Regions from separate parts of the Mesorhizobium yinganensis genome, predicted to be linked through region 1. Evidence: predicted binding sites of a transcription regulator. Region 1 holds the regulator's gene; each other region holds the start of a gene.

Region 1 (3,821 bases):
ACCCAATCCGTTCCCGAAGTCGATCTACGAAAACGTCGCCTACGGCCCGAAGATCCACGGGCTCGCGAAGAGCAAGGCCGACCTGGACCAGATCGTCGAGTCGAGCCTGAAGAAAGCCGCGCTCTGGAACGAGGTCAAGGACCGCGTCAACGAGCCGGGAACCGGGCTTTCCGGCGGCCAGCAGCAGCGTCTCTGCATCGCCCGCGCCATCGCGGTGTCGCCCGAGGTCATCCTGATGGACGAGCCGTGCTCGGCGCTCGACCCGATCGCCACCGCCAAGGTGGAAGAGCTGATCGACGAGTTGCGGGCCAACTACACCATCGTCATCGTCACCCATTCGATGCAGCAGGCCGCCCGCGTGTCGCAGCGCACGGCGATGTTCCATCTGGGCTACCTGGTCGAGGAAGGGGCGACGGACAAGATGTTCACCAACCCCGATGACAAGCGCACCCAGGACTACATTACCGGCCGCTTCGGCTGATCCCGGCCCGAGGAACACCAGAATGCGCGAACACACCGTTGCGTCCTTCGATCAGGACCTGAAACAGATCGACCAACTGATCCGCGACATGGCGGACCTGTCGACGTCGATGGTCGGCGCCTCCATCCGGGCGCTTCTACACACCGACGCCGCGGCGGCGCAGCGGATCATCTCCGATGACGCCATCATGGACGCCAAGCAGCGTGAGCTGGACGACCGCGCCATCACGCTGATCGCCAAGCGGCAGCCGATGGCCCAGGACCTGCGCGCCGTGCTCGGCGCCATCCGCATGGCGGGCGATTTGGAGCGGATCGGCGATCTTGCCAAGAACGTCGCCAAGCGCGTCGGCGCGATCGGTGAGGGGACGACGCCGCGTGGCTTGTCCCACGGCATCGACGACATGGCGACGATGGTCCTTGCCCAGATCAGCGGCGTCGTCGACGCCTATACCGGGCGCGAGCCCGCCGAACTCGACCGGCTGCGCGCCGAGGACGAGAAGATCGACCTCAAATACACCTCGGTGTTTCGCGAACTCCTGACCTACATGATGGAGGATCCGCGCAACATCACCACCTGCACGCATCTGCTGTTCTGTGCCAAGAACCTGGAGCGTATCGGCGACCACGTGACCAACATCGCGGAAAACGCCTATTATGTGCTGACCGGTTCGCAGCTTCCGGCGAACCGTCCGAAACTCGACGAGACGGCGACGACCGTCCTCGCCGAATAAAGGCAGGCGCGATGATCGCACCGAAGGTCATGGTGGTCGAGGACGAGGAGCCGTTGGGCGTCCTCCTCCGCTACAATCTTGAGTCCGAGGGCTATCAGGTCGAGGTCGTCATGCGCGGCGACGAGGCCGAGATCCGGCTGCAGGAGAATGTGCCGGACCTTCTGGTGCTGGACTGGATGCTGCCGGCGGTTTCCGGCATCGAACTGTGCCGGCGGCTGAGGATGCGCCCGGAAACCGAGCGCCTGCCGATCATCATGCTGACGGCGCGCGGCGAGGAAAGCGATCGGGTGCGCGGGCTGGCCACCGGCGCCGACGACTATCTGGTCAAACCGTTTTCGACCCCCGAATTCGTGGCGCGTGTAAAAGCGCTGCTGCGCCGCGCCAAGCCGGAAGTGCTTTCGTCGGTGCTCAAGGTCGGCGATATCGTGCTCGACCGCGAGTCGCACCGCGTCTACCGCAAGAAGAGCGAGATCAAGCTCGGCCCGACCGAGTTCCGGCTGCTGGAATTCATGATGCGCCATCCCGGCCGCGTGTTCTCGCGCGGGCAACTGCTCGACAATGTCTGGGGCGAGACGATCTATATCGACGAGCGTACCGTCGACGTGCATGTCGGCCGGCTGCGCAAGGCGGTCAACACCAACCGCCTGCCCGACGTCATCCGCACCGTGCGCGGCGCGGGCTACGCCATCAGCGATGAATGATCGTCGTCCCGCCGCGTCGTCGCGGCGAGCGCCGTCTTTGGGCAATACCCTCCGTTTCCCACCATTGAAATGCCCGAGCCTGCTGTCCCGCGGGCGTTAGCTTTTTGTTATCCTTAATGCGCCACTCTGGCAGGCATGAAGCCTGCGGGAAACCATATGGAAATCCTGTCCAAGGATCGGAACATCGCCGAGATGGACGCCCTCATGGACGCCCAGGACGACCGCAAGACCAAGCTGGTCGACCGTCGCGCCATCCATGAATCGGTTTCTTATCTCAGGAGCCACGGCTTCGATACCGAAGAGGTCCAGCGCTGCCTGGTGCGCTATTTCTATGTCGACCTCGACCTGCTCAACGAAGCGCTGACGGAACACTGAACGCCCGGCTTTTCAGGCGAAATATGGACTGCTACGCTTCGACAGTCCTTGCGCTGACGTCCACTCCAATATGTTCAGGCGGAGCGCGATGGATTTTGCGCCCTCGCGACATCCTGGCGCTCGTTACGCGCGCTCCGCTATTTTCCGCGACCAGTCGCCGGCCGATCCTGTAGGCCACATAGCCGGCCAGCGCGGCCGTTGCCAAACCCAAGCGTGTCATTTGGTGGCCCTCCGTTTCCTCGGCCCGGTGCGAGATGGATTTGGCGGAACGGGTTCGGCTTCAACGTCAGGTGTCATGTATTTCGCGGCGAGCCGGGTCGCCACCACTGCCAGCCCAAGCCGTACAAGCCATTTGAACATCGAAAACCTCCATTCGTTGCGGTGGAAACTCGCATGTATGCGGAGAGGTTCCGGGAATGTTGGCGGTCCGTGCCGGCGCTTTCCAATCAGCAGAAAAAGCCATGCGACCTTTTCGCCGCCCGTGCGTTGAACCGGCCAACGGAGGCAGAACTCATGGCTAGGAAAGTGAAGCAAGGCGGCCAACTCGCAGCCGGTCAGGAACTCGAAGTTCAGCATCTGGCGGAGACGACCGACCTCTCGCCTCGACAGGCGCGCGAACTTCTGAAGCGCCACGGTAACGACTGGGAAAAGATCCGCAAGGAAGCGGAGACATTCAAGGCCGAGAGCTAGGGCCAAAGGCGCAATGGCGACGCGACTTTCGCAATTATTCTTGGTCCAGCTGTGAATTGGGGGCGCTAAAGGCGGCGAACCGCGCTAAAGACGGCGTGGTTTCTTCTCTCGTATTTCGAGCCCGATGTCTTCCAACACCGCGACCGCCGCAAGCCAGCGTTATGCTGCCTTCCGGCACCGGCCGTTCCTCGCCTTCTGGGCGGCGCGTTTCCTGGCGACGTTCTCGACCCAGATCGTGTCCGTCGCGGTTGGCTGGCAGGTCTACGACCTGACGCGCGATCCGTTCGATCTCGGCCTTGTCGGCATTATCCAGTTCATCCCCTCGCTGCTGCTGGTGCTGATCACCGGGGCGATCGCCGACCGTTTCGGCCGCCGCCTGATCATGGGGCTCGCGGCGGGGCTGGAGGCTCTCTGCGCGCTGGCGCTGCTTCTGCTTTCGCTGCGCGGGTTGACGAGTGTCGTGCCTGTGTTCGCGGTGCTTGCCGTGTTCGGCATAGCACGGGCTTTCTTCGGTCCTGCTGCTGCCTCGCTGGTGGCCAATCTCGTGCCGCCCAAAGATTTCGCCAATGCCGTAGCCTGGAATTCCTCGGCATGGCAGACCGCGACCATCGTCGGCCCTGTCGCCGGCGGCCTGCTCTACGGCGTCTCCGCCGAAGCGGCCTATGGCGTTGCGACATTGCTGATGCTGGCGTCAGCCGTGCTCATCTTCAGCATTCCCAAGCCGGCACAGCGAACCGGCACGGAGCGCCCTTCGATCGATACGCTCTTTGCAGGTTTCCGCTATATCTGGGGGGAAAAGGTGGTCCTCGGTGCCATCTCGCTCGACCTCTTCGCGGTCCTGCTC
Region 2 (3,821 bases), on a different contig from region 1:
GCTCGACCGCGCTGCCATGCATGTCGACGTTGCCGGCCCCATTCCCGAACCGCATCCGGAAGTCGACGGCTTCGATGTCGGCGAGCGCGAATTCGGCGCCATGCTGGCGTTCATCAAGGACAGCTTTTACGAGGACGCCGAAGGCCCGCTGATCATTCCGGGCGTCGGCTACGGCCGGTTCGACAAGTTCTACGAAGCCGACGGCACGTTCACCGCGCTTCTGGGCTGCAACACCTGGACCGCGCGAGCCCTGTGCGAGGCCGGCATCACCACAGGGATGTGGAATCCGCTACCGCTCACGCTGCGTTGGTCGCTCGACCTGCACAATTGAAATTGCGTTGTCTTATGACGAACTCACGTCGTGGCCATAGAGCCAGTCCATATCGGTGGCGAGGCTTTTGGCCGGGCGTGCGGCAAGCACCAGGTTGCGCGCCAGGGCGACAGGACCGGCGGCATGCCAGACAAAGCGGTTGAAGGCACCGCGTCGCGCCACCTTTTGGATCCTCAGGCGGCGGGTCTGCTCCCAGGCGGCGAGGGAACTGGCCAAGCCATTCGGCGGACTGGCATCGTACGCATCGGCCAGCGACCAGGCATCCTCGATCGCCATCGCCGCGCCCTGGGCCGCGAAGGGCGTCATGGCATGGGCTGCATCGCCGATCAGAGCGAAATCTCCACCCTGAACCCAAGGCCGGGCAGGGTCCACCGTGTGGATCGGCCACGCGGTCCAGGCTTCCGCGTCCGCCGCCAATGCGGCCAGCGGCGAAGCGGTTTCGCCCAGCGCTTTTCGCAACGGCGCGGCGTCGGCGGCAACCCGCCAATCCTCTCCCCGCGCTTGACCTGACGTGAATGCCACGAGGTTGAACTCCGACCCGCCGCGCAGCGGATAGGCGACGAGATGAAAACCCGGATGCAGGAATGCATTGACGGTCAGATCCGGAAAAAGGTTTCGGATCAAAGGGCTGTCGGCCGAAATCGTCCGCCGCCACGCCATCAGCCCGGTCGAACGGGCCGGCAAGCCCGACACGATGCCCTTTCTCAGCGTCGACCAGACACCATCGGCGCCGACCAGCAGGGCGCCTTCGTACCGCCGTCGCTGACCTTCGGTTCGGACCGTAGCCGCGAGATTGCCCGGTCCCACCGATTGAAAGGCCTCGACGTCGGAATCGGTGGCGAGCGAGATTGTTGGGGTTCGGTTCGCGGCCGCCAGCAGCGTGCCTTGCAGATCGGCGCGGTGAACGACCAGATAGGGCGCTCCCCAGCGATCCTCGGCCATTTGCCCCAGCGGGACGCGGGCGAGTTCCCGCAGGTCGCTTGCATTGCGCAGCACGATGGCCGGCGGCTGGACTGCGAAAGGCTTCAGGCCGGCGAGAACCCCAAGCCGGTCGAGGAGGCGGGTGGCATTGGGCGAAAGCTGCAGACCGGCGCCGACCTGGCGCAGTTCTGGCGATCGTTCGAAGACCTGGACATCAAATCCACGCGCCGCGAAGGCAAGCGCGGCGGTAAGCCCGGCAATGCCCGCCCCGGCGACGATGATCGGAGAAGTTTGGCCGGCTTCCATCAAATGTCCGGCCTCGCCGGACCGCGTTCAGGCCGCCTGGCTGATATAGGCGCAGCCCTCGGGCCGCGTCTCATAGGCCCTAAGCGCGTGGTTGTAGCGGTAAAGCGTCGAGCAATAGGGGCAGACCTTCTCGTCGTCGGCGCCCATGTCGAGGAACACGTGCGGATGATCGAAAGGCGGGTTGGCGCCGACGCACATGAATTCCTTCACGCCGATCTCGATCGCCGGATGCCCGGCATCGTTCTGGAAATGGGGAATCGTGCCGCCGGCCATTTTTCTCTCCTGATCGCTTCGGTGCCTCTTAGCAGGGGGCAGGGGTTTCGCCAATCGGCTAGCGTGGTCATGTGTGACATCGGCGCCGAGTGAGCAGCGGCGTCTGTCCTTGAAATCAAACTGTCACATTCCCCTGTCAGGAGGTAGACTGCCGCGTCGGGTGCGGGCGACAGCCGGGGATTTTGCTACGATGAATGAACTGAGACCCTTGCAGGCGGAATTCGCGGCCGCGGAGACGGTCGCCGCGGATATGGCGGCGGGGAATCCCGACCGGTTCGTCAACCGCGAATTCTCCTGGCTGCAGTTCAACCGGCGGGTACTCGAGGAATCGCAGAATCCTCGCCATCCGCTCCTTGAGCGGGTGCGCTTCCTGTCGATCTCGGCGGCCAATCTCGACGAATTCTTCATGGTGCGCGTTGCCGGGCTGGCGGGGCAGGTGCGCGAGGGGATCGCGCTGCGCAGCCCGGACGGGAGAACGCCGGAACAGCAACTGGAGCAGTTGCTGCACGAGGTGGGCCGCTTGCAGGAAGACCAGCAGGAGAGTTTCGCGGCGTTGAAGACCCTGCTGCAGGAAAAAGGCATCGAGACGGTCACCGCCGATGCGCTGAGCGCCGAGGAACAGGCCTGGCTGGACGACCATTTCGAGCAGCAGATCTTTCCGGTGATGACGCCGCTGTCGATCGACCCGGCGCATCCCTTCCCGTTCATCCCCAATCTCGGCTTTTCCATCGCGCTGCGTCTGCGCCACCGCAAGGAAGGCGAGGAGATGAACGCGCTGCTGAGGCTGCCGGTGGCGCTGAAGCGCTACATCCGCCTTCCCGACCAGCAGAAGCATGTGCGTTTCATTCCGCTGGAGGAGGCGGTCGGCATTTATATCGGCCGGCTGTTCCCGGGTTACGAACTGAAGGGCGCCGGAACGTTCCGCCTGATCCGAGACAGCGATATCGAGGTGGAGGAAGAATCGGAGGATCTCGTCCGTTTCTTCGAGACGGCGCTGAAACGCCGCCGCCGCGGGTCGGTGATCCGCATCGAGTTCGACGGCCGGATGCCGGCGGAACTGCGCGACTTCGTCGCCGGTGAACTCGGCGTGTCGTCCAGCCGCATCAGCGTCATCCACGGCCCGCTCGCGCTGAACCAGATTTCGGAAATCGTTTCGGTCGCCCGCGACGACCTGAAATTCGTGCCGTTCAATCCGCGTTTCCCCGAGCGCGTGCGCGACCATCGCGGCGACTGTTTCGCGGCGATCCGCGAGAAGGACATCGTCGTCCACCACCCCTACGAATCCTTCGACGTGGTGGTGCAGTTCCTGCGCCAGGCGGCGGCGGACCCGGACGTGGTGGCGATCAAGCAGACGCTCTACCGCACCTCGAACGACAGCCCGATCGTGCGCGCGCTGGTCGACGCGGCCGAGTCCGGCAAGTCGGTGACGGCGCTGGTCGAATTGAAGGCGCGTTTCGACGAGGAGGCCAACATCCGCTGGTCGCGCGATCTGGAGCGCGCCGGCGTCCAGGTGGTGTTCGGCTTCATCGAATTGAAGACGCACGCAAAAATGTCGCTGGTGGTGCGTCGCGAGGACGGCAAGCTGCGCAACTACGTGCATCTCGGCACCGGCAACTACCACCCGATCACCGCGCGCATCTACACCGACCTGTCCTTCTTCACCACCGACCCGCAGATCGCCCGCGATGTCTCGCAGATCTTCAACTACATCACCGGCTACGCCGAGCCGGCCGACGAGATGTCGATCGCTATGTCGCCGCTGACGCTGAGGCCGCGCATCCTGAAGCACATCGCCGATGAGATCGTGCACGCCCGCGAGGGGCGGCCGGCGCGCATCTGGATGAAGATGAATTCGCTGGTCGACCCGACCGTCATCGATGCCCTGTATGAAGCAAGCCGCAACGGCGTCGAGATCGACCTGGTCATCCGCGGCATCTGCTGCCTGCGCCCGCAGGTGCCCGGCCTGTCCGATAATATCCGCGTCAAATCG
Region 3 (3,821 bases), on a different contig from region 1:
TTGGCGGTGGTCGAGGTCGAGAAAGTGGCGCCGACATCGGCGACCGAAGGATCGCCGCACTTCAACAGCACTTCCCACTTGCCCTTGGTGGCGGCGAAGTCGCCGCCGTCCTCGGCGATCTCGATGATGTGGCCGAAGGCGTTTTCCGCGCGCGGGTTGGCCGCGTCGATCTGCTCGGCCTTGCGCTTGGTGTTGTTGGTCAGCATGACATAGACCTTGCCGTTGACGCCGTTCGGCTGCACGTCTTCCGGGCGGTCCATCTTGGTGGCGCCGAGCAGGTCGGCGGCGTGGCGGGTCTCGATCAGCACGTCGGCCTGGCTGGCGAAGCCGTTATCAGCGGTCAGCGGACCCTGGCCGAAGACGACCGGCAGCCATTCGACCGAACCGTCCTCGGAGAATTTCGCCACATAGAGCGTGCCGTCGTCGAGCAGGTCCATGTTGGCGGCGCGGTCGGCGGCGTTGTAGGTGCCGGCCGTCACGAATTTGTAGACATAGTCGAAACGTTCGTCGTCGCCGAGATAGAACACGACGCGGCCGTCCTTGTTGACGATCGACTCGGCGCCCTCATGCTTGAAGCGGCCCATCGCCGTGCGCTTCTTCGGCGCGGAGGTCGGGTCGTTGACGTCTACCTCGACGATCCAGCCGAAGCGGTTGGCTTCGTTGGGCTCCTTGGCGACGTCGAAGCGGTCGTAGTGCGCGGCCCACTCATAGGCGCCTTCCGGAATGCCCATGCGCTTGTAGTTGGCGGCTTCCTTGTGGTCGGCGGGCAGCTCGCCCGAGAAATAGCCGTGGATGTTCTCCTCGGCCATGATGTAGGTGCCCCAGGGCGTCACGCCGCCGGCGCAGTTGTTGAAGGTGCCGAACACCTTCGTGCCGGTCGCGTCGGCATTGGTCTTCAGCCGGTCGCTGCCGGCGGCCGGGCCGGTGATCTGCATCTCGGTGTTGGAGGTGATGCGGCGGTTGAGCTTGCCGTCCTTGACGACCTGCCACTTGCCATCGACCTTGCGGATCTCGACGACGGTGCCGCCATGCGCGGCCATCTCGACGTCGACCTGCTCCTTGCTGAGCGGAGCCTGCTTGATCGCCTTCTTTCCGTCCTTTTCCTCGATCGTCACCAAGCCCGGGAACATCAGATGCGGGTTGGTGTATTCATGGTTGACGACGAGCAGGCCGTGCTCGGACGAGCCGTCGATCGGGATGAAGCCGACATAGTCGTTGTTATAACCGAACTGCTTTGCCTGCGCGGCCGCGGTCTGCGCCGTCGGCTTGAACTCGGGAGCGTCTGCGAACAGCGCGTCGCCCCAGCGCAGCAGGATGTCGGCGTCATAACCCGCCGCGACATGGTGATTTTCGTCGACGCCGGCTTCGACTTCCTCGAAGTTGAAGGCTGAGCCGCCTGCGGCGCGCGCGTTGTCGGCGGTGATCAGCGCCAGCGGGCTGACGGTGGCGGCGATCGCCGAGACGGCCAGCGAACCGCGCAGGAAGCCGCGGCGCGAGAAACGCGCGGCGATGATTTCGCCCATGGTGCGGTTGTCGGTGGGGTTGCGGCCCGGCCCGTCATTTTCCTCGAGCAGGCTGGTTGGGAATCGGTTTTCGGGAAGTTCATTGTTCATCGCGACGACCTCTGGCTGCGAAAAATTGGCTTGAGATGCGCCGTCGCAGCTAGCCGCGCCGCCTGACAGTTTGATGACAACTCGCTTCCGCCGGCTTGCGGTCGCGGGCGGGCTGCCATAGGTGAGGCACAGCCGACACGAGCTAGGAACCGGGATTTCGGGCATGCCGCCCATCGCGACAATCGCAAGCAAGGTCGAATTCTCGGTGCTTCTCGCGGCAATCACGATTGCGGGAGGTCTGTACGGTTTTGTCGAGATGGCGGAAATCGCCCGCGACGCGGAGCCGCACGGGTTCGACAGCGCCATTCTGCTGGCGTTCCGGCAGCCGGGCGACCCCTCGGTTCCGATCGGCCCGCTATGGCTACCCGAAGCCGTCCGCGACATGACCGCGCTGGGCAGCGCCAGCGTGCTGATCTTCGTCACGGCCGCGACGATCTTTTACCTGCTGCTCACCGGCCGCCGCGCCGCCGCGCTCTTCGTGCTGGTGTCGGTGGCCGGGGGCCAGTTGCTCAGCAGCCTGCTGAAACTCGGGGTCGACCGGCCGCGCCCGGAACTGGTGCCGCACCTGGCCGATGTCTACACGCTGAGCTTTCCGAGCGGCCACGCCATGCTGTCGGCCGTCACCTATCTGACGCTGGGCGCGCTCGCCGCCCGCGTCGCCCCGAACCGCGCGGCTGGCATTTATCTCCTGCTGCTCGCCGTGCTGGCCACTTTCCTGGTCGGCGCCAGCCGCGTCTATCTCGGCGTCCACTGGCCGTCCGACGTGCTGGCCGGCTGGTGCGCGGGAGCCGCCTGGGCGATGGCCTGCTGGCTGGTGGCGCAGTGGGTGCTCAGCCGGCGGCAAGCGGCCCCCTATCCACAGAGCGGCTCGCTCTGATGCGCCGCTTTCACCGCAATCCAGCGATCCCGCGCAACTTTCCGCACCGTAACGCGATTTTAACCGGAGGCGGTAGAATCGGCCGACCGGATGGTCTGGCCCCGAGGTGATGGGAAAACAGGAAAAACATCGGCCCTTGACGGCGCAGGTCACATTCTCGGTGATCGCCGTCGCTGTTGTCTCGGTGATGCTGATCCTTGCTCTGGCGATCTATGCCGTCTTCAGCGTCGACGCAATCGCGCTGGAGCGGCAGAAGAGTTTTGTCCGCAGCGGTCTTGCCGAGCAACTCACCGACTTGATCCGCGAGCAGCAGAGCGTCACGGTCTGGGACGATTCGGTTATCAATGCCCGAGCCGGCAACCAGGACTGGATGCGCGACAATCTCGGCGAATGGATGAGTTCCTATTACGGTCACGACCGGACTTACATCCTCGACGGCAAGGACCGTGCGATCCATGTGATGAAGGACGGCCAGACGCTGCCGCCCGCGGCCTTTGACGATGAGTCCGCGGTCCTCCTGCCGTTGGTCGCGACGCTCCGAGAGCGCATGGCGCGCGCCCAGTCCGAAGGCGACGAGTCGCAGGAAAGCAAGATCGTCCAGGACCTCGTTCTGCTCAGCGGCAAGCCGGCCCTCGTCGCGGTCCAGCCGCTCATCCCGGACTCCCAACGCCTCGATATCCAGCCGGGCACGGAATATGTCGACATATCCGTGCAGCTCGTCGACGCTGCCCTGATCAAGCGCATCGCCGATCATTACCTGCTGGAAGGGATGGGACTGGCCGCGACCGATCCGGGAATCCCCGCCAGCATGCCGCTGACGGGTTCATCCGGCAAGACGCTGGGGTACTTGACATGGAAGCCCGACCGGCCCGGCCTTGCGCTGCTGGTGCGGGCGGGGCCGGCCATCGTGGCCGGCGGCGTGCTGTCGCTGCTGTTGCTGGCGTTCCTGCTGCGCCGCCTGCGGCGTGCGTCCCAGGCGCTCCAGACAAGCCAGAACGACGCCCAATATCTGGCTTTCCACGACACGCTGACCGGACTGCCGAACCGCGCCCTGTTCGAGGACCGCCTCGACCGCGCGCTCGCGGCCGTGCGGCGGGGGCGCGGACACATGGCGTTGCTTTGCATCGACCTCGACCGCTTCAAGCACGTCAATGATACGCTCGGCCATCAAGCCGGCGACCTGCTGGTCAAGCAGGCGTCCGCGCGTCTCGGCGACGCCATCCGTGAAATCGATACGGTGGCGCGTGTCGGCGGCGACGAATTCGCCGTCATCCTTGTCGACATTCGCGACCTGAGGACGGCCGAAGAGACCGCCAGCCGCATGCTGTCCG
Region 4 (3,821 bases), on a different contig from region 1:
GCATCGGCGAGGCCTTCCGGCGGCGGGCCGTCGGTGGTCACCCAGATGCGGCCGGCCGGGTCGACGCCGATATTGTCGGGATCGGTGAACCAGCCATTGGCTGATGTGTCGGGATGATAGCGGCATTCGTCCGTGGGCACTGCCGGATCGCCGCAGAGCACGAACACGTCCCATGCAAACTTGTCGGCCGCGTGGTCGGGCTTGTCCGGCGCGCCGGGCGGTACGAGTTCCAGCAGATGGCCGTTGGGGTTCGGCCCGCGCGGATTGGCGACGTTGACGGTCTCGCTCTCCTCGCCGCCGCCTGCCGGCAGGCGATCCTCGTTCTCTGTCATGGCGACGTAAAGTTTGCCTGTGCCGATGTGCGGAACGAACCCTTCCGGCCCGTCCATCGGCGTCGCGCCGAGAAGATCGGCGGCGGCACGGGTGTTGAGCACCACGTCGGCCTGCGTGGCAAAACCGGCTTCGGCGGTCAGCGGCCCCTGTCCGGCGACCAGGGGCAGCCACTCGACCGAGCCGTCGCTCGAAAATTTCGCCACCGACAGCGTGCCGTTGTCGAGTAGATCCTTGTTGGCGGCGCGGTCGTCCGGATTGTACGGGTCGCGGGTGACGAAGCGGTAGAGATATTCGAAATCGTCGTCGTCGCCCATGTAGACGACGACGCGGCCGTCCGGCGCCAGCGCCACCTGTGCGCCTTCATGCGTGAAGCGGCCGAGCGCGGTGCGCTTCACCGGCTTGGCCATGGGGTCGAACGGATCGATCTCGACCACCCAGTCGAACTTCATCCATTCGTTCGGTTCTTCTTCGAACTTGAAGCGCGGCTCCAGTCGCGACACCGAATAGAGATCGTTGTCCTCCTCGTCCCAGCCCTGGCGCTCGACCAGGTCCTGGTTGGGCAAGGTCTTGTAGTCGCCGGCGAAGACATCCATCGCGCCTTCCTCGCCCGAAAGCATGGTGCCCCAGGGCGTGATGCCGCCATTGCAGTTGGAGATCGTGCCGAACACGATCTTTCCGGTCGGGTCGGCCTTGGTCTTCAGCTGGTCGTCGCCGGCGGCCGGACCGGAGATCGCCATCTCGGTGCCCATATGGATGCGGCGATTGTATTGACCGTCCTTGACGACCTCCCAGGCGCCGCCATTGCGCCGGACCTCGACGATGCTGACGCCGGTCGCGGCCATGATCGCGCGGATCTGCGGATCGCTCAGCTTCTCGCGAAAATCCTCGTCGGTGAGGCCGGGGAACATCAGGTAGGGATCGACATATTCGTGACTGACGACCAGGAGACCGTGGTCCGAGCTCTGCGAGCCGTGCGGCAGAGGGATGAAGGCGGTGAAGTCGTTGTTGTAGCCGAACTGACGTTCCGCCGCCGGCCCGTCGAGCGTGGCGAGGTCAAAGGCCGGGCTGTCCGGAAAAAGCGCATCGCCCCAGCGCAGCAGGATTTGCCGGTCATAACCATCCGGCCAATGGTCGGTGTTGTCGCGTACGCGTGGCAGTTCGGCGAACTTCAGAGTGGAGACGCTTTCCGCCGCAGCCTTCGCGCCGCTCGGCACAGCAGCCGAGCTGATCGCCGCCAGAGCGGTCGAGGCGAAAAAACCTTTCAGCACAGCGCGCCGGCTGACGCCCTCGGCCAGCACTGAACCATAGGTCTGGCCGAAATTCTGGCGGCGGGTTGGACGCTGGCGGGTTTTCTGGCGGTCGGTCACTTGCTGGCTCCGGGCTTGCTGTCGGGTTTTCTGGCACAGCTCAATGACGGTTCGACAACAGCGCGGTGAAACGGCTGGCATGACCGATGGTGTGGGGGCTGTCGTCCGGCGCGTTACTGCCCGTAGCGCTCCGTCCTGATGCGTTCAGGCGGGATGCCGGCCGCGACGAGCGCGTCGGCGGCGGTCGAGACGAAGGCGTTGTTGCCGCAGACGAAGGCGAGCGACGGCGGGCCGGGTAGTCCGGCGAGCACTGTTTGGACCGCCGCCGGATCGATGCGCCGCGAAAGATCCTGTGCGCGTTTCGCCGGCTCGCGCGTGATGGCGAAAGTGAGCGCGAAGCCGTCGCCGCGTGCGTCGAGGCCCAGCAGTTCGTCGCGAAAGATCACTTCGTCCCAGTTGCGCGACGAATAGAGCAGGGCGGCCGGTACGCTCGATCCCTGCGCGGCGCGGTGGCGCAGCATGCTCATCAGCGGCACGACGCCCGAGCCGCCGCCGACCAGCAGCAAGGGTCCGCCATCCGGAACTTCCCAGACGAAATGTCCGCCGAGCGGCGCCTTGACCTCGATCTCGTCGCCGGCCGCCGCCACGTCGTGGAAGAAGGACGATACTTCGCCGTCGTCCAGCCGCTCGATGGCGAGTTCGATCTCCTCGCCATTTTCCGGGATGTTCGCGATCGAATAGCTGCGCTGGGCGGTGTAGCCGTCCGACGCCGTCAGCCGCACGTCGGCGTGCTGGCCGGGCCGCCACGGAAAGGGTTTTTGCGGGCGGAAGAAAAAGCTGATGACGCGCGGCGTCCGCCGGACGATTTTGGTGACCGTCGCCGGTTGCCAGCGGGCGGGACGGGCGCCGCCGGGCGGAACGGCGTCAATCATCCGTGTACCGCTGCTCGCGCCAGGGGTCGCCGTAGATATGGTAGCCACGCAGTTCCCAAAAACCGCCGGTGTCCTGCTCGATAAACTGCAGCCCGTCGATCCACTTGGCCGATTTCCAAAAATACAGATGCGGGACAAGCAGTCGCGCCGGCCCGCCATGGTCGGCCGAAATCGGCTCGCCCTCGTAGCGGATCGCGACCATCGCCTTACCGCCGACGAGATCGGCGGTCGGCACGTTGGTCGTGTAGCCGTCGAACGAATGCGCCAGCGTATATGGTTTCGGTGTCTCGATGCCGGCCTCGGCAAGGATGTCGTCGACCAGCACGCCTTCCCAGCTTGTGCCGAATTTCGACCAGGCGGTGACGCAATGGATGTCGCGGGTCATGCGGCTGATCGGCAGGCGGCCGAACTCGTCCCAGTTCCACTTCGCCACGGGTTTCGGCCCGACCTTCAGCGTAAAGCTCCAGTCCTCGGTTTTTACACGCGGCGTCGGTCCCGCGGAGAGGACGGGAAAATCCTCGGTCAGGTACTGGCCGGGTGGCAGCCGCTCGGACGTCTCGCGCGGCGGCTGCCGGCTGCCGAACCCGCGTGTTGCCATGGAAGCCATCTCCTTTTGCCGTATTCCATGATCCTATTGTGCGGAACGTGGAGAGACAACCGCCGGATGCCCGTGCGTCCTGTCGCCGAATGTGCGGGGCCCTGAGACCTCGGGGCACATTTCACCGGCGAATTTTTGGCTCTAATGTCGCACGCATCGAGTCGATGGGAGCGGGCCGACCGCGTGACAGCAGAAGATTCACCAGCGGGTGCGACCGAAGGCAACGTCGTCCGGCGCGATGATCGGGCGTCGAAGCTTGCGCGCGCGATAATCAAGAGCGCCAGGAGCGGCGATCTGGAATCGGCGCGCAAACGTGCCGTCCGGTATGCGGAGCTTGCGCCGGTCGACCGTGCGTCCATCGCCCATGCACTCAAGGTTTGCTCCATCGCCGGCTATTGGGAGGGCGTCCTGCGGTATGCGGAACGGCTCGATCCGATCTGGCGGGACGATGCCGATGTGCTGAATGCCGTCGCCAAAGCCGAGCGCGAACTGGGCTGGCTCGAACAGAGCATCGTCCACTACCGCGCCTCCATCGCCCTCGAGGATACCCCCGCCAAGCGGCATGAAATGGCGCTGGCGCTGCTCGCTTACGGGAAATCGGAGGAGGCTATCGAATGCTGGCGCAAGCTCGCCGCGGACGAGCCCGCCTCG

Evidence for each region. The regulator PhoB, encoded in region 1, activates phosphate uptake and scavenging genes when phosphate is short. The targets are predictions, from matches to a motif close to TGTCATNNANCTGTCAT.
Region 2: a site for PhoB is predicted at 1,942-1,958, ahead of ABMA59_RS17940 (RNA degradosome polyphosphate kinase). Genes of this name have one in related genera too.
Region 3: a site for PhoB is predicted at 1,676-1,692, ahead of ABMA59_RS07595 (PhoX family protein). Genes of this name have one in related genera too.
Region 4: a site for PhoB is predicted at 1,744-1,760, ahead of ABMA59_RS14850 (PhoX family protein). Genes of this name have one in related genera too.

What each region holds. Positions count from the first base shown of each region.
Region 1 covers NZ_JBEBMH010000007.1:113,401-117,221, forward strand. The annotation lists gene pstB (phosphate ABC transporter ATP-binding protein PstB) at 1-481, shown strand, start outside; gene phoU (phosphate signaling complex protein PhoU) at 504-1,211, shown strand; gene phoB (phosphate regulon transcriptional regulator PhoB) at 1,223-1,912, shown strand; gene ABMA59_RS15480 (hypothetical protein) at 2,069-2,287, shown strand; gene ABMA59_RS15485 (hypothetical protein) at 2,801-2,977, shown strand; gene ABMA59_RS15490 (MFS transporter) at 3,102-3,821, shown strand, end outside.
Region 2 covers NZ_JBEBMH010000009.1:105,465-109,285, forward strand. The annotation lists gene ABMA59_RS17925 (TIGR02117 family protein) at 1-331, shown strand, start outside; gene ABMA59_RS17930 (FAD-dependent monooxygenase) at 344-1,558, opposite strand; gene ABMA59_RS17935 (zinc-finger domain-containing protein) at 1,586-1,831, opposite strand; gene ABMA59_RS17940 (RNA degradosome polyphosphate kinase) at 2,022-3,821, shown strand, end outside.
Region 3 covers NZ_JBEBMH010000003.1:84,865-88,685, reverse strand. The annotation lists gene ABMA59_RS07595 (PhoX family protein) at 1-1,613, opposite strand, end outside; gene ABMA59_RS07590 (phosphatase PAP2 family protein) at 1,777-2,490, shown strand; gene ABMA59_RS07585 (putative bifunctional diguanylate cyclase/phosphodiesterase) at 2,627-3,821, shown strand, end outside.
Region 4 covers NZ_JBEBMH010000006.1:282,390-286,210, reverse strand. The annotation lists gene ABMA59_RS14850 (PhoX family protein) at 1-1,700, opposite strand, end outside; gene ABMA59_RS14845 (FAD-binding oxidoreductase) at 1,814-2,572, opposite strand; gene ABMA59_RS14840 (sulfite oxidase-like oxidoreductase) at 2,565-3,170, opposite strand; gene ABMA59_RS14835 (tetratricopeptide repeat protein) at 3,354-3,821, shown strand, end outside.